4 regions of the Bradyrhizobium sp. SZCCHNR3119 genome follow, and region 3 is predicted to be linked to each of the others. Evidence: predicted binding sites of a transcription regulator. Region 3 holds the regulator's gene; each other region holds the start of a gene.
The links. Region 3 encodes PhoB, which activates phosphate uptake and scavenging genes when phosphate is short. Its sites were predicted from a motif close to TGTCATNNANCTGTCAT; they were not measured.
Positions count from the first base shown of each region.

Region 1: a site for PhoB is predicted at 3,904-3,920, ahead of QX034_RS13595 (DUF2794 domain-containing protein). Genes of this name have one in related genera too.
Region 2: a site for PhoB is predicted at 4,075-4,091, ahead of ppk2 (polyphosphate kinase 2). Genes of this name have one in related genera too.
Region 4: a site for PhoB is predicted at 2,933-2,949, ahead of QX034_RS04210 (BtaA family protein). Genes of this name have one in related genera too.

Region 1 is NZ_JAUEUV010000001.1:2,905,891-2,911,840, reverse strand. Features, by position in the region: gene QX034_RS13610 (ABC transporter permease) at 1-1,667, shown strand, start outside; gene QX034_RS13605 (Bax inhibitor-1/YccA family protein) at 1,926-2,717, shown strand; gene QX034_RS13600 (GNAT family N-acetyltransferase) at 2,840-3,460, shown strand; gene QX034_RS13595 (DUF2794 domain-containing protein) at 3,523-3,891, opposite strand; gene QX034_RS13590 (DUF1223 domain-containing protein) at 4,546-5,310, opposite strand; gene acnA (aconitate hydratase AcnA) at 5,468-5,950, opposite strand, start outside.
Region 2 is NZ_JAUEUV010000001.1:2,231,740-2,237,689, forward strand. Features, by position in the region: gene QX034_RS10525 (hypothetical protein) at 775-1,023, shown strand; gene QX034_RS10530 (sensor histidine kinase) at 1,218-1,994, opposite strand; gene QX034_RS10535 (hypothetical protein) at 2,561-2,743, shown strand; gene QX034_RS10540 (transglutaminase family protein) at 2,923-3,786, opposite strand; gene ppk2 (polyphosphate kinase 2) at 4,124-4,912, shown strand; gene QX034_RS10550 (sensor histidine kinase) at 5,054-5,950, opposite strand, start outside.
Region 3 is NZ_JAUEUV010000001.1:2,077,065-2,083,014, forward strand. Features, by position in the region: gene QX034_RS09835 (aspartate aminotransferase family protein) at 1-755, opposite strand, end outside; gene QX034_RS09840 (GcrA family cell cycle regulator) at 1,243-1,755, shown strand; gene phoB (phosphate regulon transcriptional regulator PhoB) at 2,022-2,726, opposite strand; gene phoU (phosphate signaling complex protein PhoU) at 2,742-3,458, opposite strand; gene pstB (phosphate ABC transporter ATP-binding protein PstB) at 3,564-4,385, opposite strand; gene pstA (phosphate ABC transporter permease PstA) at 4,382-5,257, opposite strand; gene pstC (phosphate ABC transporter permease subunit PstC) at 5,286-5,950, opposite strand, start outside.
Region 4 is NZ_JAUEUV010000001.1:898,786-904,735, forward strand. Features, by position in the region: gene QX034_RS04195 (hypothetical protein) at 123-341, shown strand; gene QX034_RS04200 (NAD(P)H-dependent oxidoreductase) at 429-728, opposite strand; gene QX034_RS04205 (hypothetical protein) at 1,341-1,529, opposite strand; gene QX034_RS04210 (BtaA family protein) at 1,671-2,879, opposite strand; gene QX034_RS04215 (YbhN family protein) at 2,994-3,902, opposite strand; gene QX034_RS04220 (hypothetical protein) at 4,314-4,535, shown strand; gene QX034_RS04225 (pyridoxamine 5'-phosphate oxidase family protein) at 4,561-5,172, opposite strand; gene phnN (phosphonate metabolism protein/1,5-bisphosphokinase (PRPP-forming) PhnN) at 5,184-5,792, opposite strand; gene QX034_RS04235 (alpha-D-ribose 1-methylphosphonate 5-triphosphate diphosphatase) at 5,789-5,950, opposite strand, start outside.

The DNA of each region.
Region 1 (5,950 bases), 830 kb from region 3:
CCGAAGTGATCGCAGCGTTCAAGGCGCTCGGCGCAACGAGCCGCGATGTGTTCGGCATTTACCTCACACAGGTGATCGTACTGGCCGGCATCGGCTCGGTGATCGGACTTTGCGCCGGCGCGGCACTGCCCTTCGTCATCGTCGGCCTCCTAGGCAAGCTGTTGCCGTTACCGGTAGTGCCGGCGCTGCACCCGGACGAGCTCGCGCTGTCGTTCGTCTACGGTCTCCTCACCGCGCTTGCGTTCGGCCTGTGGCCGCTCGGCCGCGTCCACGACGTGCCGGTGGCGGCGCTGTTTCGTGAAGCGGTGATCGCCGAATTTCACCGTCCGCGCTGGCGCTATCTGGTGCTGATGGCCGTAGTGGTGGCGTTCCTGGTCGCCGTCGTCATCGGGCTCGCCTACGACAAGCGGATCGCTGCGATCTTCGTGGCGGCCTCGGTTCTGGTGTTTGCGCTGCTGCGCGGCGTCGCAGCGCTGGTGATGGCGACCGCCCGCCGTCTGCCTCGCAGCCGGTTGCCCCTGGTCCGGCTCGCGATCACCAACATTTATCGTCCCGGTGCCCTGACCCCATCGGTGGTGCTGTCGCTCGGCCTTGGACTGGCGGTGCTGGTGACGATCACTCAGATCGACGGCAACCTGCGCCGGCAATTCCTGGCGCAGCTGCCCGAGCAAGCGCCCTCGTTCTTCTTCATCGATATCCCTTCGACCGAAGCCGATCGCTTCGGCACGTTTCTCAAGCAGCTGGCCCCGAACTCGAAAGTCGAGGAGGTGCCGATGCTGCGCGGGCGCATCGTTTCCGCGCGCGGCGTCCGCGCCGAAGACATCAAAGCTTCGCCGGACGCCGAATGGGTGCTGCAGAGCGACCGCGGCCTGACCTATACGGGCGAGGTGCCGAAAGGCTCCAAAGTGGTCGAAGGCCAATGGTGGGGCGCCGAATACAATGGCCCACCGCTGGTCTCGATCGAGAAACGGATCGCCGACGGCATGGGGCTGAAGGTCGGCGACGAGATCGTGGTCAATGTGCTGGGACGGGACATCACCGCTCATATCGGCAACATGCGCAACATCGACTGGCAGGGGCTCGGCATCAATTTCGTCCTGGTGTTCTCGCCTGGCGCCTTCAAGGGCGCGCCACACACCCATGTGGCGACCCTGACCGAGGCGCGGGCCGACGTCACCGACGATGCGCAGGTCATCAAGAAGGTGGCGGATGCCTTTCCGATGGTGACCAGCGTGCGGGTGCGGGAAGTGATGGAGACGATCGGCGCGGTGGTGTCCAACCTGGCGTTGGCGATCCGCGGCGCGAGCGCTGTCACATTGATCTCCGCAATTCTGGTATTGGGCGGTGCATTGGCTGCCGGCCATCGCCATCGTGTCTACGACGCGGTGATCCTGAAGACCCTGGGCGCGACGCGGCTGCGTCTGCTTGGCGCCTATGGGTTGGAATATCTGTTGATCGGCCTGGCCACGGCAGTATTCGGGGTCATCGCCGGTTCGGTGGCAGCCTGGCTGATCGTGACACGGCTGATGACCTTGAGTTTTGTCTGGCAGGCCGGCAGCGCCGCCTGGGTGGTTTTGGCAGCCCTGGTCGTAACCGTCGGATTGGGGCTGGTCGGCACCCTTTTGGCGCTCAACCAGAAACCGGCCTCCGTCCTGAGGAATTTATGAAATTGCGGCGCTCTGCCGCACGGTTAACGCGATGTAAGGCCAAAAACACGTGCGGAGCGACATTCGGCCGCGCGTGGAAGCTTGCATCGAATATGCTAGTTTCCCACTTGAATGATGGGTTCAGAGTCCGCCCCCGGACGTAAATTTGCCGATGACGGAAATTTAATGTCGGGAGCGAGGGACATCTGAGATAGGGTTTCGAGAGCTGGCGGAACGGGCCCACAAACGGACCGCCGGACAAACAACGGGAATTCGACCATGTCGGATCTAAACCGCAATTACGCTTCTCCCTTCGGCCGGGTCGCCGGGCGCGCCGATGCCGCGACCGTCGATGCCGGTCTGCGCGCCTATATGCTGCGCATCTACAATTACATGAGCATTGGCCTCGCCATCACCGGCTTGGCCGCGCTCGGCGTCTACATGGCGGCCGTGACCGGTGATCCGGCGGCCGGCGTCTTCCGCTTCGGAAACGCCTACCTGACCCAGTTCGGCTACGCGATGTTCGTGAGCCCGCTGAAGTGGCTGTTCATCCTCGCGCCCTTGGCGATGGTGTTCGCCATCTCGGCCGGCATCAACCGCTTGGCACCGTCGACCGCGCAGATCCTGTTCTGGGTGTTCTCGGCGCTGATGGGTGTTTCGCTGTCGTCGATCTTCCTGGTGTACACCCACACCTCGATCGTGCGGGTGTTCTTCATCACCGCGGCGACCTTCGGCGCGCTGAGCCTCTACGGCTACACCACCAAGCGTGACATGACCGGGTTCGGCTCGTTCCTGTTCATGGGCCTGATCGGCATCGTGATCGCAAGCCTCGTCAACCTGTTCCTGGCGAGCTCCGCGCTGCAGTTCTTTGTGTCGATCATCGGCGTGTTCGTGTTCGCCGGCCTCACCGCCTGGGATACGCAGCGGCTGAAGAACGAGTACATCTACGGCTATGCCTCGGCCGGCGGCGACGTCGCTGAGCGCGCAGCGATCACCGGCGCGCTGTCGCTGTACCTGAACTTCATCAACCTGTTCACGCTGCTTCTGCAGCTGCTCGGCCAGCGCGACTAACAACGGCGAAGGCCAACCTGTTCAAAGCCCCGGCTTCTGGCCGGGGCTTTTTTTGTTGGACCTCGGGCAGCTCTCTGCGCCCCCATCAAGGGCACGAAGACCGCCCCATCGAACACTTGCCCATGGAAGAACTGGCGGGAAGACTTGCCGGGAAGACCTGCCATGTTGGAAGGCGGTTGAACGTGGGCCGGCCCCTGATATGGTTCCGGTCCATGTCAGAACTCGAAATCCGGCCGACGAGCGAGGCCGACCTTGCCGCCATTACCGCGATCTATGCGCAGGCCGTGCGCGAAGGCACAGCGACCTTCGAACTGGAGCCGCCGGATCTGCCTGAGATGACGCGTCGCTTCCGTGCGTTGACCGACGGCGGCTTTCCTTATTTGGTCGCGGTGCAGGATGGCCGTATCGCCGGCTACGCCTATGCGGGGGCCTATCGGCCGCGCCCGGCCTACCGCTTCACGGTCGAGAATTCAGTCTATCTCGATCCTGCAAGCCATCGGCGCGGGATCGGCTTGCGGCTGATGCAGCAGCTGATCTCGGAATGCGAGGCCCGCGGCTTCCGCCAGATGATCGCGGTGATCGGCGACTCGGCCAACGCCGCCTCGATCGGCCTGCACACCCGATGCGGCTTCCAGATGATCGGCACACATCCGAACGTCGGACTGAAATTCGGACGCTGGCTCGACACGGTGATGATGCAGCGCCAGCTTGGCCAAGGCGCCGATACGCTGCCGGCAACCTGAAAATCCGCCCCTCATTCCGGAACGTGCGCGGGCCAGCGGCCTCGGCGTGGCGGCCGACGCGGTCACACCAGCGCCGGCTTGCGATCGATGACCAGGAGAACCCGCTCAAGTTCGTGGCCGCGGCGCAGGATCAGCCCCGTGGCCGAGATCACGCTGTACATGCCCTGCTTGCGGGCGAGCCGCGGGTCCTTCTCGATCCGGTAGAGGGGAACTTCCGAGGCGCGCCGGAACACTGAAAAGACCGCGCGGTCGCGTAGAAAATCGATCGAATAGTCCCGCCACACGCCGTCGGCGACCATGCGGCCATACAGATTCAAGATGCGGTTGAGTTCGAGGCGGTTGAACGTCACCCGATTCGGGATCGCCGCGGCGACGTTGCGGGCCGCCGCGCGGTTCTCGCTCGGGTCGGCATCCTCCGGTACGAGGTTCATTGAGCGTCCTCCTGTCATCTGCATGACATGATCGCGCCGTCCCTCAACGACCGCAAGGGACTCTTGAGGAGACTCGCGAAGGCGCTCAAAGCGACCCTGGGCCACTCATGATGATCGCCGGCGATTCTTGGTGATTCTTGGCGAGCCAGATCCGCCCTGTGTCGTGCAGCCTGCACGCAATGCGGGTCCGTCACGGGATCGTTAGCGGAATCATAATGACGCCCCACTTCCGCCAAGCGTCCGCCCCTCCAACCAAACATAACGTTGCGTGTGCGTTGGCCCGGTCCTTTCGGTTCCGGATTCCTCAGCCCCCAGCCCCCCGGGGTCGTCAGGATCGGGCCTATTCACTCCTCCCGACATCGAAGGATGCCATTGAAGGACCGACGAAAGTTGGTCCTTTTGCTTTTGGGGGTATTCCTACTCCGCGTCCGACCTTCGCATCTAGCGGGGGCGAGCTGGTTGCGAGCTGCGGGTGCGAAGAGCTCCGGCAGAGTCTTGATCTCAGCGCGGCCTCGAATCGAAGATGGTTGCGCAGACCTGCTGAGCGGAACCCGAACTCGCGATTTTCCGACCGACGACAGTCGCAACGCCGACCGCGAGAAGCGCCAACGCCTCAGCGTGCGTGCAAATCCGGACGTGGGATCGGATCAAACGTCAGTGAAGTTCGGTATAGGCGGCGCCGAGCATGGGGCCGGGACGGTCTCGCGTCCCGTCCTGCACGTAGACGACGGCGCCATCCACGCCCTCATGGGCGATCTTGTCGATAGGCACATTCCAGTGTCCCGGCGTCCCATTCCAATCGCCGACCTTCAAGAGATTGCGAACGACGTTGTAATAGGTCAACTCGCGGCCGGTGTTCTCGCCACGGCTGATCGAGATCGGGATAGCCTTGGAGATCGAGCAGAGCCACACCTCGCCGCGCTTGTGCGCAGCCTGCTCCTTTGCGGCCGCGACGCTCACGGTCAACTCATCGCCCTGAAGGACCAGGCTGACCGGCACCGACATTACGGCGCCGCCGCGCATCGTGTCTTCGATCGCGCCTTCGATCGCCTCGCGATCGCTACCGATGACGTGAACCGAGCCGTTGATGACGGCCTGCGGCGTGTAGACCTCGCGGTCGCCGCGCATGCGCGAATAGGCCCGCTGGCGGGCTGAGAACCGGGAATCGGCCAAGGTGTCCTTCCAGCCGAGATAATCCCAATAATCGATCGGCATGCTCATGGCGATGACGGTGGGATCCTGCGCCAACTCGCCAAGCACCTTGTCCGCCGGCGGACAGGACGAACAACCTTGGGATGTGAAAAGCTCAACTACCGCGCGAGGATCGGCTTGGGCCGGTCGAATGACGGCGATGATCGCACAGACCCCGAGCGCCGCGCCCGACCACCAAGACGTCCTACCACCCATCATCCCTGCCATGGTCGCATACTACCCGTCACACCTTGCCGCGTTGACACCGTCCCGAAATCGCCTCGAGGCACGATGGTATACCGAACACAAAAGAGGCGGCCCATGTCATAGGCCGCCTCCCGCATCACCTGCCACTCACTTCAGAGTGAGCCAATCTGTCGCACCCTCACGCCGCGAGCTTGCGCAGCACGTAGTGGAGAATGCCGCCGTTTCGATAGTAATCGAGTTCGTCGAGGGTATCGATCCGGCACAGCAGCGGGACCTGCTGCGTCGACCCCTCAGCCGAGGTGATCTCGGCGGTGAGCGTTTGGCGAGGCTTGAGATCGCCCTGCAGACCCCTGATGGTGACCTTCTCGTCACCCTTCAGGCCGAGCGACTGCCAGGATGTACCCTCCTGGAAGGTCAAGGGCAGTACGCCCATGCCGACCAGGTTGGAGCGGTGAATACGCTCGAAGCTCTGGCAGATGACGGCGCGGACGCCGAGCAGCCGCGTGCCCTTGGCGGCCCAATCGCGCGACGAGCCGTTGCCATATTCGGCGCCGGCGAACACCACCAGCGGCACGCCCTCGGCCTGGTACTTCATGGCAGCGTCGTAGATCGGCATCTGCTCGCCGTCGGGCCAGTGCTTGGTGAGACCGCCCTCGGGGAT
Region 2 (5,950 bases), 150 kb from region 3:
GTCTTATGTCCATCAGGACCATTGGACCCAGGCATTGAGGGCAGGTGTGGGGCTGAATTGCCATGCGGCTTGCGTCGAACAGGACTGCCAAGGAAGGCATGATGCTCACCTAAACTCAGGCGGGAGCGGTACAGAGCTCCCAGTCACCGGTCGATGCCTTGATGGGACGGTGATGGCATCAGTCTAGAAATCATCGCTGTCACGGCGCTGTTCTTTTCTGCTCATTAGCGAATATTTAATGGATTGGGGCGGCAGCGAGAGTACAGCCCACCGCGTCACATAATGCCTGGTTGGCGTTGGGTAACGGCCGGACCGGCGCTTTCCGCCGGTGATTGCCAGACCAGTAAATAAGTACCGGTAGCCGCTGCCATCTCCTGATTTCCCTCAAGATCCAGACGGTACTGAGCCGTGCGAGGATTGGCCCCCGTGCATCGCAATGGTCTTCAGATGCCCATCCTCGTCAGCCCGGTCGAGCGGCGCGGGTGGAATGGTGACAGCTTGAATCACACCACATTTGACGGCTGGCCTTCGGTGCGCGCAGGAACGTCGCCTGATCTGGCCAGTTAGCTCTCCAAGACCTCATCTGAGGGAGTGTTCGCGTGGAGAACCATCGGATCGGCGGCTCGGCGAAGAAGTTCGCCGGTAAGGTCGAGAGCACCGTCGTCTCGGCCTTGCTTTGGCGCAACGGCTGACGCGGCCGCCGCGGCGGGCGCGATAGCTTATGGGATATATCCGGGCAGTTCACGCTTCGACAACGGGTTTGGAGATTGGATCATGAGTGATGATGTGCCGCTGGCCCCTTTCCCCCACGAAGGCTTGGATCCTGCTCAAGAGCCGAAATCCTCCATCGCGGAAGTCTCTGAAGCTCTGAAGGAGACAGCCCATCGGGTTGCCGGCGCGATAGAAGCGGGCCGAAAGCCAGGGATGCCGCTGAGCATCTTGAGCAATATCGCGCGCGAAGCCCCTTTGGGTTCGCTGTTAGTCGCCTTCCTGCTGGGAGTTGCCATCGGCCGCCGGCGATAGCAGCCGGGGCCAGAAGCTCTCCGGTTGTCGAGATGGTTCGATTGAAATCAAACCGAATTCAAAGACGGCTGACGGACAACTGGCGCACTTAGGGGAGATCTTGCCGAGCCCCGTCACCCTGCTTGGACAGTGCCTTTGATTTGCTTCGCCGATCCGATGGCGCGGTCTTTGTCCAAAGGGGTCTCTTCCAATGCTCAGCCGCTTGAAAACAGCACGGTAAATCGCGCGCCCTGACCATCCGCGCCGCGACCGATCCGTAGCTCACCGCGGATCTGGTCGGTAAAGGATCGAACTATCTTCATTCCCAGCCCTTCGCCGGCGGCGGGGTCGAACCCCTCGGGCAAAGCCGGGCCATCATTGGAAACCGACAGCGCATAGCCATATTTCGGATCCGGCTCCAACTTGATGGCGATCCGGCCTTTGCCATACTTTGCCCCGTTCGTGATCAACTCGTTGGCGATAAAGCCAAGCGGAATAGCGGTGAAGGCAGGCAAATTGATCTCACTACCTTCGACGCGGATTTTTCCCAGGGAGGCGTCCGACGACGACATCGCAGAAAATTCGCGTCCAAGATCCTGAAGGAATTTCTTGAACTCGATTGTTCTCACACCATCGTAGGAATTTAGGCGATGGTGGATACGAGCAATCATGGAAACGCGATTAGCCGCCGCGGCCAATTGTGAGGCCGCTTCGGGATTGGTCGTATTGCGGCTCTGCAGCGCAAGAAGGCTGATGATCATCTGGAGATCGTTCAACAGGCGATGATCGGATTCCGCTTTCAGCAGTTCTTGTCTGTGAATCAACTCGTCCTGTTGAAGAAGTCGCGCCTCGGCTTTCGCAAGCGCCCTTCGCAATTGAACCGCCACAAGCCGGTCGCCCGTCGACTCCGCACGGGGCACATGTTGATCCGAGCGCTGAATAATCACCCCCGGAGGTAGATCGGGATCGCCTGACGGACGCTCATTATTCACGACATCGGCTCCCAATGAGCGGATCTTCTCATTGCACTCAACCACAAGGTGAATTTAGAGCCTTGCAAGAACGTCGAATTGATGCAAGTCAATTTCATCCGGCGCCCGGCCTTGCGAGCCCTGATGCTGTTGCGTCCCGTATTTCGCCCGAAACGCGCTTTTTTCAGCCGCCCGCCGATCAGCGCGCCAGCGATGCCTGCACCAATTCCGATGCCGTACCGCCGCTATAGCCGACGCGCCAAGCCCGACGAGCCACCGCGTGGTGGCAACAACGAGCGCAGAGGCATCGTCTTGGACGATCTGTTCATCACGGCATCTCCGAAACATTTTCGGGTAGCGCGGCCGCCTTCGGTGCAGCCGGCGTCTTCGGAAACGATGCGTAAGAATGATCCAGGAAAGATTGCGTCAATTGATTTAGCGCAACGTGAGCGAGTATCAATTGGACAAACTCAGTTTCGACGATCGGAGACGTTCGCGAAGCAGTGTCCTGCGCACGAGCGAGTGCCGATCTTTCTTTTGGTCCGCGGTGGCGCGCGCGTCGCTGCCACGGCCGCACGGGGGCTTCCATGCTTTCACTCATAATCGGGATCCTGATCATTTGCGTTGTCGGGGCAATTTGTTTCTGGGCCATCGACAAGTTCGTCAATGAATCCAGGCTGGCAGGTCTTCTCAAATTGCTGGTGGTGCTGATCTGCCTGGCCGCGATCCTTCAACGGCTGTTGCCTTTGGCGGGAATCAATTGGTTATAGCCGGCCCGCAATTTACCGCCGATCTACCGCGTGACGTATGCGGCACCCGTGGCCATCGCCTAGGCTGCGGGGCGCGAGGCGCGTCAGAAAAGTCCAGGCTCGACAGCGACCGTCCTTCATGAGCGCGACCGCCTTGAAGCCGAACGGTTGACCAGAAAGGCCGCTGAAAGCCCGTCGATCTAAGATGTGACAAGAACTTCTACAGACGTCCCGGCGAAAGCGCCGATGCTGCCGACGAAGCTGCCGGACACTGGGATCGTCTGCCGGATGTCGCGCGCGACCGCGACCGGGATCAAGTTGAAGCCGCCGAGGCTACGATTCGTCGGGTCGAATGTGATCCAGCCGGCTCCCGGTACGAAGACCTCCGCCCACGCATGGGTTGATCCCGCGCCGCTCGATCCGACGTTGTCCTGTTCCGGATTGTAAAGGTAGCCGGAGACGATTCTGGCTCCGAACCCGAGCATGCGTGCTGCTTCGGTGAACAGCACCGCGAGATCCCGGCATGACCCCCAGCCACGATTTAGGGATTCTACCGGCGTTTGGGTGCCCTCCTCCTCGCGGCTCTGGTACTGCACAGCTTCAGAAACGCCGACGCTGAGGTCCTTCAGCAGTGATAGCGTATCAGTCCGACTCCCTCGAACGAACATTTGTGCCCAATTTCGCAGGACCCCCGCCGTATCCGAGAACTGGGGGAGAGCCAGGGCGCCGAGATCGGTCCAATCGTCATCGGAATAGCGGAATGGATAAGACATGGCCGAGACGGCGATATCGAACACCGGCCATGCAACCGCATCGAGCTGAAGCTCTGCGGCGCTGGTGATCACCAGGCTGGAGGCCGTCATCTGAAACGTGGCCGTCGCGATTGCATTGCCGAACACATCGTGCGCCCAGGTCAAAGTCGCAGGCGGCGTCAGCGTGATGTTGCTCGAAATCAAACGAAGCTCGCGGCTCTCGCGCGGACGAAGCATCAAGCGGTGCGGCAGCAGGCGCACGTTTTCGTTGAATCGATAGGTCGTCGTGTGAAGAACCTTCAGGGTAATCAACGAAAGCTCCGATCGGGGCAGCCTTTGGGCCAGGCCCCTCATCCGGTGGCGCTCTCGGGAAGTATGGCCGAGTTGAACGTGCCACGCAAATGGCGATCCGGAGTCCGGACAGCCGAAACTGGGTGGACTTACGGACGAGGCACCGAGCAAGAACGTCGCGATTCATTCATGCGGCTATGTTGACGGCCGCCGAAGTGCAAGCACAACATCAGCTTCGCAGTGCGATCGTGATCCGACAGGCGTGACCTGACCGCCGGTCGGAGAGCTGCAAATATATGGACCACCTCGTGTCATCGCGCCGACGCTGGATGGTGAGGCGACCAGGAAGGAACGAACCATGAAGAACCGGCCAGCACGTCCGCAACATTTGAGTCGCCACAGATATCACGCGCTGCTGGTCCGGCTGCAGATCGAGCTCGTCAAGCTGCAGCGCTGCGTGATTGAGCGCGGCCAGCGTATCCTTGTCATCGTCGAAGGCCGCGATGCCGCCGGCAAGGATGGCACGATCAAGTCTATTGTCGAACATCTAAGCCCGCGTGATACCCGCGTCGTGGCGCTGGGGCCGCCAAGCAATCGGGAACGGTGTTCATGGTACTTCCAGCGTCACGTTTCGCACTTGCCAGCGGCGGGAGAGATCGTGCTGTTCAATCGCAGTTGGTACAACCGGGCCGGAGTCGAGCGTGTCATGGGGTTTTGCAGCAAGAAGGAAACCGAGGAATTCCTCGAGACCGTGCCGGCTTTCGAGGCGATGATCGAGCGTTCGGGTATCACCCTGCTCAAGTACTACCTTGATATTTCGAAACAGGAACAGAAGCGACGGCTTGCCGACCGCCAAAAAGACCCCCTGAAGCAATGGAAGATGAGCCCCGTCGATGCCAAGGCGCAGAAGTATTGGAAAGCCTATTCCGAGGCACGGGACAAGATGCTGGAGCGGACGCACACCGTCAGCTCGCCCTGGACCGTGGTCCGGGCCGGCGACAAGGAACATGCGCGACTTAATGTTATTCGCGATATGCTGTGGCGGCTGAATTATCCGGGAAAGCACCGTCGCCTCCACAGGCCGGATCCGGCGGTCGTTTTTCCCTACGACAAAGCCTGTTATGAGCGTGGCCTGATCGAGGCTTAAGGTGGCGTGGCTTGCCTTGATGCCTCAGTTTGCATCGAGCGAGATCGTGTCGCCTGCATTTTCGAGAGCGGAGCGGACGCTGTTGCGGCGGTCTTGCATTCACATGCACCGGCCGCTACCGGACGAAGGTCTCAAAGTTGCTCACCTTCCGATGCTCTCCTTGCTCATGATCAGCGTAGCGACAAGCCCCTCCTCCGACCAGTCGAATGCGATGGAGCCCCCAAGCTGGGCTGCCATGGTCCGCTGCATCAGGCTGCTTCCAAAGCCGTTGAGCATCGCGGGAGCCTTGAGAGGCGGACCGCCCCGCTCGGTCCAGGTCATGACGACTTCGTCGTCATGGGCATTGCACGACACGTCCAAAGTGCCCCTTGCCAGCGACAGCGAACCGTATTTCGCCGAGTTCGTTGCCAATTCGTGCAACACAAGTGCGAGCGTTGTACTCGACCTCTCGCCGACATTCATCTTCGGCACGGCAACGCGAATGCGGACGCTCGCTCCTCTTTCGTCGTAGGGCGCGAGCAAGACGGAGACGAGGTCGCCAAGAAGCGCTCCTTCGCTCTTCCTGCCCGGTCCCGGGCGAATGAGGTCCTGTGCACGTCCTAGGGCCATCAGCCGGCTTGTTAGCTCATGGGCCATGTCTTCTTTGGTTGCGGCCGAACGCGATGTAAATTGAGTAAGCGCGGTTGCGATGGTCAGAAGGTTCTTCACTCGATGGCTCATCTCCCCCGCCAGCAATTCGTTCGCTTCCTCGGCTTGCTTGCGTTGGGTGACGTCGAGAAAGATGCCAAACATAGTTCGATCGGCAATGTCCGCATCGTCACCTTGCCCGCGCGCGGAGATCCAACGAATGTCGCTGCCAAACAAGATACGAAAATCGATCTCGTAAGCGCCCACTATTGCGCGAGTAGCGGCAAACGCCGACCTGACCCGCTCCAGATCAGCAGGATGGATATTCCTGGACAAGATTTCGAATGTGATGTGTTTTTCGGTCTTCGAAACCGCCCACAGGTCGTAGGCGCGTTCGTCCATGGTAATGGC
Region 3 (5,950 bases):
AAACCGCCGCCGAGCGCTTTCGCCAGCGACATCACGTCGGGCTCGACCCCGAGCCAGCGATGCGCGAACAGCTCGCCGGTGCGGCCCATGCCAGTCTGCACCTCGTCGAACACGAGCAGCAGGCCGTGCGCGTTGCAGAGCTCGCGCAGGGCCTTGTAGAAGCCCAGCGGCGCGGTGCGCACGCCACCCTCACCTTGCACCGGCTCGATCAAGATGCCCGCGGTGTGCGGGCCGATCGCCTTCTTCACCGCTTCGAGATCGCCGAGCGGGACTTGGTCGAAACCATCCATCGGCGGGCCGAAGCCGTCGAGATATTTGGCCGAGCCGGTGGCCGCGAGCGTCGCCAGCGTGCGGCCGTGGAACGCGCCCTCGAACGTAACGATGCGGTAACGTTCCGGATGCCCCTTGGCGGCGTGATGCTTGCGCGTGATCTTGATCGCGCATTCCATCGCTTCGGCGCCGGAATTGGCGAAGAACACGTAGTCGGCGAAGCTCTGCTCGCACAGCCGCGCCGCAAGCCGCTCGCCGTCCGGGCTCTTGAACAGGTTCGACATGTGCCAGAGCTTGGTCGCCTGCTCCTGCAGCGCCTTCACCAAATGCGGATGCGCGTGACCCAGCGCATTCACGGCGACGCCGGAGGTGAAGTCGAGATAGCGCTCGCCATTGGTCGCGATCAGCCAGGCGCCCTCGCCGCGCTCGAAGGCGAGATCGATCCGGGCAAATACGGGGAGCAGATGCGACGCGACGTCCGTCATGGCTGATCACTTGAGCTGACGGGCCGGTCAAGACGCGCACGAGGAGGCGCAAAGCAGCGCCATCGCGCACCCGGGACCCGGCCCTGGAAAACAAAATGTGCCGCCTTTTCAAGGCGGCACGGACAACTATTGTATGCGCAGGACGTTCGCTGTCAACACGCGTGAGCCAGCCGCCTCAGCGCGGAACAGGTGGGGTTTCCGGTCGATGACAGTGCTAAGCGTTCCCGGTCCACATCGACGGAAGGTGTGGACGGTGGCCCCCGACTCTTGCGCGGGAGTCACGGCATATTGTAGCGTTTTTCGCATCGAGTACGACATCTCGTGCAGCAGGTCTGATCCTTAAGAGTTCGGTGGTTCGGCGTACACGTCCGGGCGCGCATCTCGCGCCCGGCGAGGGCTAAGGGATTCTGCGAGCAGGGATTTTCGTGAGTTTGGCACCGCAGCGCTGTCCCGAAACTGGCCAGCGAAACGCGAAGGGAAAGGTGCGATGACGGTATTGACCTGGTCGGACGATCGCGTCGAGCAGTTGAAAAAGCTCTGGGAGGCCGGACTGTCGGCCAGCCAGATCGCAGCGGAGCTCGGAAATGTGACGCGCAACGCCGTGATCGGCAAGGTCCACAGGCTCGGCCTCTCCGGTCGCGCCAAGAGCCCTGCCGCCGCCGCTCCGCGTCAGCGCAAGGCGCGCCCCGCTCAGCCGATGATGCGGGTGGCCCGCCCGGTGGCGCGCGGCAATACCGCGCTCGCCCAGGTGTTCGAGGTCGAGACGGAGCCCGATCCGATCACCTTCGACAATGTGGTGCCGATGAACCAGCGGCTGTCGCTGCTCGAGCTCCGCGAAGGCACCTGCCACTGGCCGGTCGGCGATCCCGCCAGCGCGGACTTCTTCTTCTGCGGCGGCAAGGCGCTGAACGGCCTGCCCTATTGCGCGCAGCATTCGCGCATCGCCTATCAGCCCGCGGCCGATCGCCGTCGTCACCCCGGCAAGAGCCCGGCACGCTGATCTGTTGCGCATCTTGGACGCGCTGTTAGCTCAGCCATCAGCTGTCGTCCCCGCGAACGCGGGGACCCATAACCACCGGCGGGCGTGGTTATGATGGATGTTAGCTACAGCTGCAGCTCTATCATCAGCATTTGCGGTTATGGGTACCGGCGTTCGCCGGGATGACGGCGGCGCACGTTGCAAGCGCGCTTGTCATGACAAAAAAGGCGGAGCCGAAGCTCCGCCTTTGATCGGGCGCTGTTTGTCGCCGCGCGATCGCCCTCAGCTCACGATTCCGCCTTCGCAAAGCGGTCGTCGAGCGCATAGCCCGCGCCACGCACGGTGCGGATCGGATCCTGTTCGCGTCCCGGATTGAGCAGCTTGCGCAAGCGTCCGATGTGCACGTCCACCGTACGCTCGTCGATGTAGATGTCGCGGCCCCAGACGCTGTCGAGCAGCTGCTCGCGGCTGAACACGCGGCCCGGATGTTCCAGGAAGAACTCAAGCAGCCGATATTCGGTCGGCCCGAGATCGATCGGCCGGCCGGAGCGGGCGACGCGGCGCTTCTCGCGATCGAGCTCGATGTCGCCATAGGCGAGCACGGTGGCGAGCCGCTCGGGGCTCGCGCGGCGGAGCAGACCCTTCACGCGGGCCAACAGCTCGGGCACCGAGAACGGCTTGACGATGTAATCGTCCGCCCCGGTGGCGAGCCCGCGGACCCGCTCGCTCTCCTCGCCGCGCGCCGTCAGCATGATGATCGGCAGCTGCTTGGTCTCGGGCCGGGCGCGCAGGCGCCGGCACAGCTCGATGCCGGACAGGCCCGGCAGCATCCAGTCCAGCACCACGAGATCGGGCACCCGTTCCTTCAGTCGCGTGTCGGCGTCGTCGCCGCGCGCAACCGTCTCGACCTCGTAACCTTCGGTCTCGAGATTGTAGCGCAGCAGCGTCGTCAGCGCTTCCTCGTCTTCCACAACCAGAATGCGCGCACTCATCGCTCAGCTTCTCTCTCAGTTTCCGGGGGCGGTGGCCGCGAAGGACGTCATGTCGCCCTTCGGACGCTTGTCGATCATCGGCTGGCCTTCGATCATGTAGAACACGGTTTCCGCGATGTTGGTCGCATGATCGCCGATCCGTTCGATGTTCTTGGCGCAGAACATCAGGTGAATGCAGAACGAGATGTTGCGGGGATCTTCCATCATGTAGGTGAGCAGCTCGCGGAACAGCGAGGTGCAGATGGCGTCGACCTCCTCGTCGCCCTTCCACACCGTCATCGCCGCCGGCAGATCGTGGGCGGCATAGGCGTCGAGCACCGACTTGACCTGCGACTGCACCAGGTCGGTCATGTGCTCCAAACCGCGGATCAGCTTCAAGGGATGGAAATCGCTCTCCAGCGCGGCGACGCGCTTGCCGATGTTCTTGGCGAGGTCGCCGATCCGCTCGAGGTCGGTCGCAACCCGCATCGCGCCGACGATCTCGCGCAGGTCCACCGCCATCGGCTGCCGGCGGGCGATGGTGAGCACCGCGCGCTCCTCGATCAGCCGCTGCAGACTGTCGATCTCGGCGTCCGTCTGGATCACCCGCTCGCCGAGCGCGACGTCGCGCCGCACCAGCGCGTCGACGGAATCCACGATCAGCCGCTCGGCCAAGCCGCCCATCTCCGCGACCAGCCGCGTCAGCTCCTGCAGGTCACTGTCAAACGCCTTGACGGTATGTTCACTGGCCATGTCTGTCTCCTCGGCAATGCCGTCGTAGTCCGGCGCGTCAATTCGGGTCTCGCTGCCTCAGCCAACTGCCCCTTGCCGACCGATGCAAGGGGTCCGTTTCCGGCATCAGCCGAAGCGGCCGGTGATGTAGTCCTGGGTCCGCCGATCGCTCGGCGAGGTGAAGATCTTGCTGGTATCGTCGAACTCGATCAGCTCGCCGAGATACATGAAGGCGGTCTTGTCGGAGACGCGGGCCGCCTGCTGCATGTTGTGGGTCACGATCGCGATCGTGTAGTTGTCCGACAGCTCCTGGATCAACTCCTCGACCTTGGCGGTCGAGATCGGATCGAGCGCCGAGCACGGCTCGTCGAACAGGATCACCTCGGGACGCACCGCAACGGTGCGGGCAATACAGAGACGCTGTTGCTGGCCGCCGGAAAGGCTCAGGCCCGAGGCGTTGAGCTTGTCCTTGACCTCGTTCCACAGCGCGCCGCCGCGCAACGCCTTCTCGACCCGGTCATCCATCTCGGATTTGGAGATCTTCTCATACAGGCGGATGCCGAAGGCGATGTTCTCGTAGATCGTCATCGGGAACGGCGTCGGCTTCTGGAACACCATGCCGACGCGCGCACGCAAGAGGTTCAGGTCGAGCTTGGGGTCGAGGATGTTGGTGTTGTCCAGCATCAGCTGGCCTTCGGCGCGCTGGCCCGGATACAGATCATACATCCGGTTGAAGATGCGCAGCAGCGTGGACTTGCCGCAGCCGGACGGTCCGATGAAGGCCGTCACCCGGTTGGTTCCGAGCGACAGGTTGATGTTCTTCAGCGCATGGTGATCGCCGTAATAAAAGTTCAGGTTCCGGACCGTCACCTTCGCCGGGGCGTCCGGCAAGGATTTGTTCGGAATGACGCCCGCCGGACTTGAGACGGAAACAGACATGTCGGTCATTTTGCGCTCCTCTCGGCGCCCAGAATGCGGGCCCCGATGTTCAGGGCAAGTACGGTCAAGGTAATCAAAAGGGCCCCGGTCCAGGCCAGCTGCTTCCAATAGGCATAGGGGCTCTGGACGAAGTTGTTGATGGTCACCGGCAGGTTGGCCATCGTGTGGGTAAGATCGAGGCTCCAGAACTGGTTCGACAACGCAGTGAACAGGAGCGGCGCGGTCTCGCCGGCCACGCGAGCGGTCGCCAGCAGGACGCCCGTGATCAAGCCGGAGCGCGCCGCGCGATAGGCGATGCGCCGGATCACCAGCGAACGCGGCAGGCCAAGTGCGGAGGCGGCCTCACGCAGCGGATTGGGCACCAGCAGCAGCATGTCCTCGGTGGTGCGCAGCACGACCGGAATCACGATCACGGCAAGCGCCAGACAGCCCGCGATGGCCGAGAAGCCGCCCATCGGAACCACGACCGCGCCATAGATGAACAGGCCGATGATGATGGATGGGGCAGAGAGCAGGATGTCGTTGATGAAACGGATCACCGAAGTCAACCGGTCATGGCGACCATACTCGGCGAGGTAGGTGCCGGCGAACAAGCCGAGTGGAGCACCGACGCCGACGCCGAAGACCGTCATGATGATCGAGCCTACGATGGCGTTGCGCAGGCCGCCGTCGCTCGATCCCGGCGGCGGCGTATCGGTCGCGAAGACCTGCACGGTCAGGCCAGCCAGGCCCTGGTAGAGCAGATCGATCAGGATCAGTGCGAGCCAGGTCACGCCGAACAGCGCGGCAAGCACGCACAGCGCACGGACGAAGATGTCCTTGCGGCGGCGGCGGCCATAGATCCGGTTGGCCGGATTGATGGGCGTATCGGTAGACGTCATGCGATCTCTCCTGCCCTATCCATCCGGCTTATTTTCCGGCCTTGGCTTCGAGCCGCAGCAGCATCAGGCGCGCGCCGGCGAGCACGAAGAAGGTGAGAACGAACAGCAACAGTCCGAGCAGAATCAGGGCCGACTGGTGCAAACCGTCGCTCTCCTGGAATTCCGATGCGATCGCCGCCGAGATCGTGGTGCCCGGCGCGAAGATCGACGAGGAGATGCGGAACGAGTTGCCGATGATGAACGTCACTGCCATGGTCTCGCCGAGCGCCCGGCCGAGCGCCAGCATGATGCCGCCGATGACGCCGACCCGGGTGTAAGGGATCACCACGCTGCGCACGACCTCCCAGGTGGTGCAGCCGACGCCATAGGCGGCCTCCTTCAAGACCGGCGGCACGGTCTTGAACACGTCCACCGAAATCGAAGTGATGAAGGGCAGCACCATGATGGCCAGGATCAGCGAGGCATTGAACAGGCTGAGATAGGACGGCGGCCCGGCGAAGATGTCCTGCAGGATCGGAATGTTGGCGCACAGGCTGATCATGAACGGCTGGAACGTGTAGGCCAGGAACGGCCCCAGCACGAAGAAGCCCCACATGCCGTAGATGATCGACGGGATGCCGGCGAGCAGCTCGATGGCGATGCCGATCGGGCGGCGCAGCCATTGCGGGCAGAGCTCGGTGAGGAAGATCGCAA
Region 4 (5,950 bases), 1.2 Mb from region 3:
TTGGCTGTCGATCCGCGGCTTACCTGGAGGAACCGGCCAGAGGGCAGCGCGTTTTCCGCCCGATATTGAGAGGCGAAGCCATGCTTCCGAAGAAACGCCGAACATTGCCGAGGCCAGCCATTTTGCTCGAACTTGTCTGTCATGCCCTGATGGGAACGGCGCTCGGATTGAGCGTCAGGCTTCTGCTGACATTCGTGGACAACTTCGGCATTGCCCGCCTGATCGCGCATAGCTCTACGCCTCATCAGACCTTCGCAATCCTGATCGGCATGGTCACCCTCCCCTTTTCCGTCGGCGCAACTCTGACCGGCTTCGTGTTCACCATGATGGAGGAGCGCTGAGCTTTGCAAGACGTCTTGTGTCTCAGTAGATGCTGATCTCGATCGGCTGCTCCGACGCGATTCGCTTAAGGCGGTCGGCGTAAGACTTCAGCAGTTCAACTCTCTCACTTTGCTCGAGCCGGACCGGAGCGTATACGATCTGCGGCGCGAGCAGGCGAAGCCATGGTTCTCGGACGCGTATAGTTCTTCCGTCTGTTGCTTGTAGTAAGCCGGATCTTTGACGGTAAGAAAGTTATGCCGGCCCGATGCGGCGTCAAACCGCATCGCATAGAGATCCGATGTTCTGACCTCATGTCCTTGGGCGCTCAGCGCCTCCATCGCCGCCCGATACATCGCACCATTGAAGCTCTGATGCTCGGGATGAGCGAGTACGATGAACGCCTTCATTGTCTCTCCCGCACCAATGTCTGCTCCAACCGCGGCGCGCTCCCGGCGCTGATTGGAACCGGCCAACGACCCGGATGTTACCTGAAGGTCACAGCCGCGCACAATCCGCCGCTGTTCCTTATCCGTTCGGAACAGTTGATCAGGAATTTTGCACCCGCTCAGTAGAATGGGCGGGAGTTGGGGCGCGCCACTTTCGAAGGAAGCGAAAATGCCAGCCTATATCAGACATGGCGACGAGCAAGGATTGGCTCCGATTGTCTGCCCCGGTTGTCTCGGAATTTTGCCGATGCTTGTCCGTGAGATCGAACCGCATTGGAATTCGGCCAGGATCGACCTGGTCTACGAATGCGCCGATTGCGGAGCCGAGGTCAGGCACAGCGTGCACCGGCCCGCTTTACGTCACTGACATAAAACTCAAGTCAGGAAGCGCAGCCTTCGCCGGCAGTGCGCGTGCGACAAGCGTTAGTCTTCGTCGCGATGAATACGCGGATCTTTTTGAAGGCACACCATTCGACGCCTCAGTGCTCCGATTCCGAAGTCGGCGTCATGCCGCGGCAATCTCGCTTGCGGGCTTCGGAATCGACGAGCGCCAGTAAGTCAGATGGATCTCACCTAATGCGTCGGCTGGTGCACGTCGCTCCAGTTCAGATTGCACTCACGGAAGTGAAGCGCGATCTCCTCTAACGCCCGCCTCTCCCACTCCTCCGCTTGCGCCAGCCAAAACATACGCCGCTGAACGTCCAATGCCGCACGCTCGCGGCAGAAATGCTCCTGATTGCGGATTTCCACGAGTCTGTTCATGCCTCACTCCCGAGAGGTACGAAACCAGCGCCATGCATCTTTTAGCAGACCACGCCCCTTTGGTCACGGCATCGTGCTGAGACGGAATCTTCCGGTTCCAAAGCCCATCGCAACGCACCAGAATGCATGATGGATGTCCGCCTATACGCGCCTGACGTAGCAATGAAAGCCGCCATAGATCCCGGAGCGGTCCAGTTCAGCGCCAAGCGCGCTTCGCTCTTCGTCGCGATGCCATCGGTTCCTGAGTGCCGCGGACCCAATGGCATCCAGAGGGGACACGCTGCCCGCGGTGCGAAATACGATGCGCACGCGCTCGCTCCCCGCCCGATCTATAGAGGTCCACAAGGCCTGGATCTCGTCAGCGTCCATCGAGTCCTGCGCATCCAACAGTAAGACAGCGTCGACCTCACGCGCCGGCAAGCTGTCCAGAAGCTGCGCGATATTGCCTTGAACAGGGATGATCACGCCGACACCGTTGCGCATCCGAGCGAAATGGCAACGCTGCAAATATGGCGGCAGGCAGCGGTCGTCGGCGCCAGTGTAGGCGCGGCGTAGCGCCTGCCAGGCAAAGTAGTTAGCCGTCTCTGAGCTACCCTCGAGCAAGCGCCGCAACCGCTGGTAAAGCACGCTATCGAGCGGCGCTTCCGCTTTCAGGAGCGCCCGCTGTCGCGGCGAAATACCGAGACCGAACAGAAAAATCCGGACGTCCATCATGAGCCGCAGCGGCATCGAATGAAACAGGCGATCAAGGCGCGCCATCGCTTCAAGCCGCTCCGGAGAATCCACCGCCCCCCTCAGCAGGGCATCGAGATCAATCCCAAGAACGCGTGCAATCAGATGAGCCAAACCGATCGCGCGACCCAACAGTCCGTGGCGGTAGAGACCGTCGGTGAAATAGGTGTATCGCTGCCGCCCGAGAACATTGCGACCGTCCCAATAGCTCCGCGCATGCCCATCGAGGAGCGGACGTAGTTTCCGGATGTAGCGGGCTGCATTCGCGGGCGAGGCTGCGTCACCAAAGAATTCCCAGAACTCGTTGTAGCCGGCGAACGCACGCACGCCCGCAAGCCTCAATTTGAGCAGCGCGAGCTGGGCCTCATTGCGATCGACAGCATAAATCTGCGCCGGCTGCGCGGTGAGATAGGAGAGCACGTTGCAACCGCCAGAGGACATTGCCACGATCGTGGACCCCAGCGGCAATTGCAACGCCGCGAGGTCCGCTTGCGGATCGTCCCAGCTTTGGGTGTGCATCAAACGTTGTAGTGAGAACGCGAGCGCCCTGTTCCAGAGCGTCATCGCATTCTCATGCCTGCTGCCGCGTGCCGTCCCGGCGATCAGTTGCGTCGTCATCCATGCCTCGGCTCACCGATTCGGCAATGGTAGCGCGGACGCAATGCAGTTATGCGACAGACGGACTACATCCTTTCGTACGCACGTCTTGAAAAAGTCGCGCAGAAAACGCGATCAATCGTCCGATCTCAGGACAGTGCGACGACCGCGGCGCAAGGTTCGCCACCCCTCCACACTGCCGAACAATGCCAGTGCGATCACAAACGGCAATAAATGGTAAAGAATCCGGAAGATCAGCAGCACCGCAAGCACGGGATCCTTATCGTCACTTCCGAGGCCGAGCAGAATTGTCGCATCGAACATCCCGATGCCGGCCGGCGCATGACTGGCGAAGCCCAGTAACGTGGCCGCGATGAACACGGCCATCAACCGCGAGACCTCGATATCGAGCTCCGCCGGGATCAAGACGTACATGGCGAGCGCGGCGGTGCTCAAATCAAACAGGCCTATCAGGATCTGCAGCAGGACCAGGGGCCCGGACGGAAGCCTTACCGGCCAGCGCTTGCTGCGCCGTCCAGGCCAGCTCCAAACCACGAAGCCAAACACTCCGGCGAGCAATGCTGCTGCGACCAACCGATTCAACGCCGGCGGCCAATACTCAACCCAGCCGAAGGCATCGGGATCGATCATCAGGCTGAGTCCCAGGGCCGTCAGATTGCCGAGCCAGAAAGTGAGGCCGGTCAGAAAGCTGATATTCGCGATGTCGATCGCACCAAGCTTGTAGCGGGAATAGATTCGATAGCGGATGACGGGAGCGATCAAAGCGACGGCCCCAATACCATGGGCGATCGGATAGCTCGTAAAGCTTGCAAGTGCCGCCATGCGGAACGGAATATCACCTCGGCCGATCGTGCGAAGCGCGAGCAGGTCGTAAAGCGTCAGGCTCGCGTAGGACAAGATGATGAGCGCCAGGGCCAGTGCGATCAGCCGGATGTCCGTATTCTCAGCGATCGTCAGCGCGTGGGCTATATCCAGCTTCTTGACGGCGCGGGTGAGCGCATAGATCGCAGCGACGGCAACGATCACACTGACCGCGAGGCCACCAAGACCTCGGAGCCAGGCCTTGCGGCTCAACGCCGCCTCGGGTTGATCGTCGGGCAGGACGGCGAGCCTATGAGGTCCTGGCGGCGCGGATGCACCAGCCGATTCGGGTCGATTCATGGCGCCCTTTGACACGCTGATGTGACAGTTAATTTACCGTTGCAGACGTTTGTCCGCATACCCTCTTCCGTACGCGACCATCGACGCTCCGTGGCGGGACATCGTTCCTCATCCAATGCGACATTGCGGCGCGGTTGATCATTTGAATTTGAACTAAGCACTGCAGCATCAACCCATATTGAACAGACCAGTGCAAATCCCTGTGCATGATGGTCGCATCTTCGTCATGCGGGCTCGGTAAGAGGCCGCACGACAATCGCCATTCGAGGCAACATGAACGCGGAATTCGACCACGACCTGACGCAGGACCAATGGGAGACGCTCAAGACGCTGCGTCTTCCCGCGCGCGAACGCCGCAAGGTCAACAGCTTCATCGTCCATCAGCTCGAAGCTGCGGGGCTCGTCGCGAGCGTCGATGGTACGCCCTTGCTCACGCACGCCGGCCGAAAGGTGCTGATCCGAGGCTCATCGCGGCTCCTCGACGTTGCGGCCTGAGAAGGCTTCGACAACGACCAGGCCGTTACCACAAGCTATGCCGGGCGCGTTCCGGCCACTCCTGGTCATACTGCTCGGCATCGACCTCATTCGCGCTCATGGCAGCCAGAATCTGGCCGGGGGTCGGGAGCTCTCTTGGGTCGACGCGCTTGTTCGGGTTCCACAAATCGGAACGAACGATCGCACGTGCGCACTGAAAATAGACCTCCTCGACAGCCATGACGAGAACGCTGCGCGGCGTTTTGCCATCCATCTCGAAGGAGGCGAGCAGCGCCGTATCTGCCGACAATTGTGCGCGGCCGTTGACACGCAAGGTATTGCCGGATCCCGGGATCAGGAACAGCAAGGCGATCCGCGGATCACGGACGATATTGCGTAGGGAATCGATGCGATTGTTGCCGCGGCGGTCCGGCAGCATCAAAGTCTTTTCATCATGGATACGAACGAATCCCGGCAGGTCACCACGCGGTGAGCAGTCGATCCCTTCCGGACCGCAGGTCGCGAGCGCAACGAAAGGCGACCTCTCGATCAGGATGCGATAATGTGGCGTCACCCGATCGGCAACCTTCACGGTCGATGTCAGGCCGGTCTTGCCGTAGATCGCTTCCAGCTGCTCAATCGTGGTGATGATCGACATACACTTTCTCGCTAGTTTGCTTCAGATCCGCCGCCAAGCTCGCCCTGGATGATCCTCACCAGCGCTCCGGCGTGCTGTTTCGGATCTCCGACATTGATAATCGTGACATCCGCTACGAGCGCGCCTTCGGGAACGGTCCGATGCAGGCGCTCCCCAAGATCGCCGTCGCTTGCGCGATGTCGATGTGCCAATCGTTCGGCCAACACCTCCTCCGGAGCGGTCACGGCAACGACCAGCACATGCTGATAGACACGGCGAACCGCCGAAATCACCCGGCGTGAAACATTGATGACGACCGTTCGGCCGGCGCGGATATCGTCGTCGATAGCACGCCGCACACCGTACGCGTGCCCGTGCGCTTCCCAATGAATGGCGAACTGGTTCTGCACCAAGGCCCGCTGAAATGCGGCGGCGTCCAGCTCGTCATTGTCTTCGAACGCCGACGCCCGCCGCGTCACCACACGACGCGGAAACACGACCCGATCATTACCGGCACATTTCGCACGCGCCAGATTGATCAGCGTATCCTTGCCCGCGCCGCTCGGTCCGACCACCAGCACCAGTCGGCCGGGGCCCAGCCTGGCCGGAACATCGGACGAGAGGACAGGCGTCTCGCTCATGCGACGCGCGTTCCCTCTCGCCAGACGCTACGGACGACCGGAACCGCACCCCGAACATGCACGCGGATCAGATCGGCGCGCTTGCCGGGTGCGATCTCGCCGCGGTCCGCAAGGCCGACGGCCTCTGCCGGCGTTTTGGTGACCGTGCGGACTGCCGC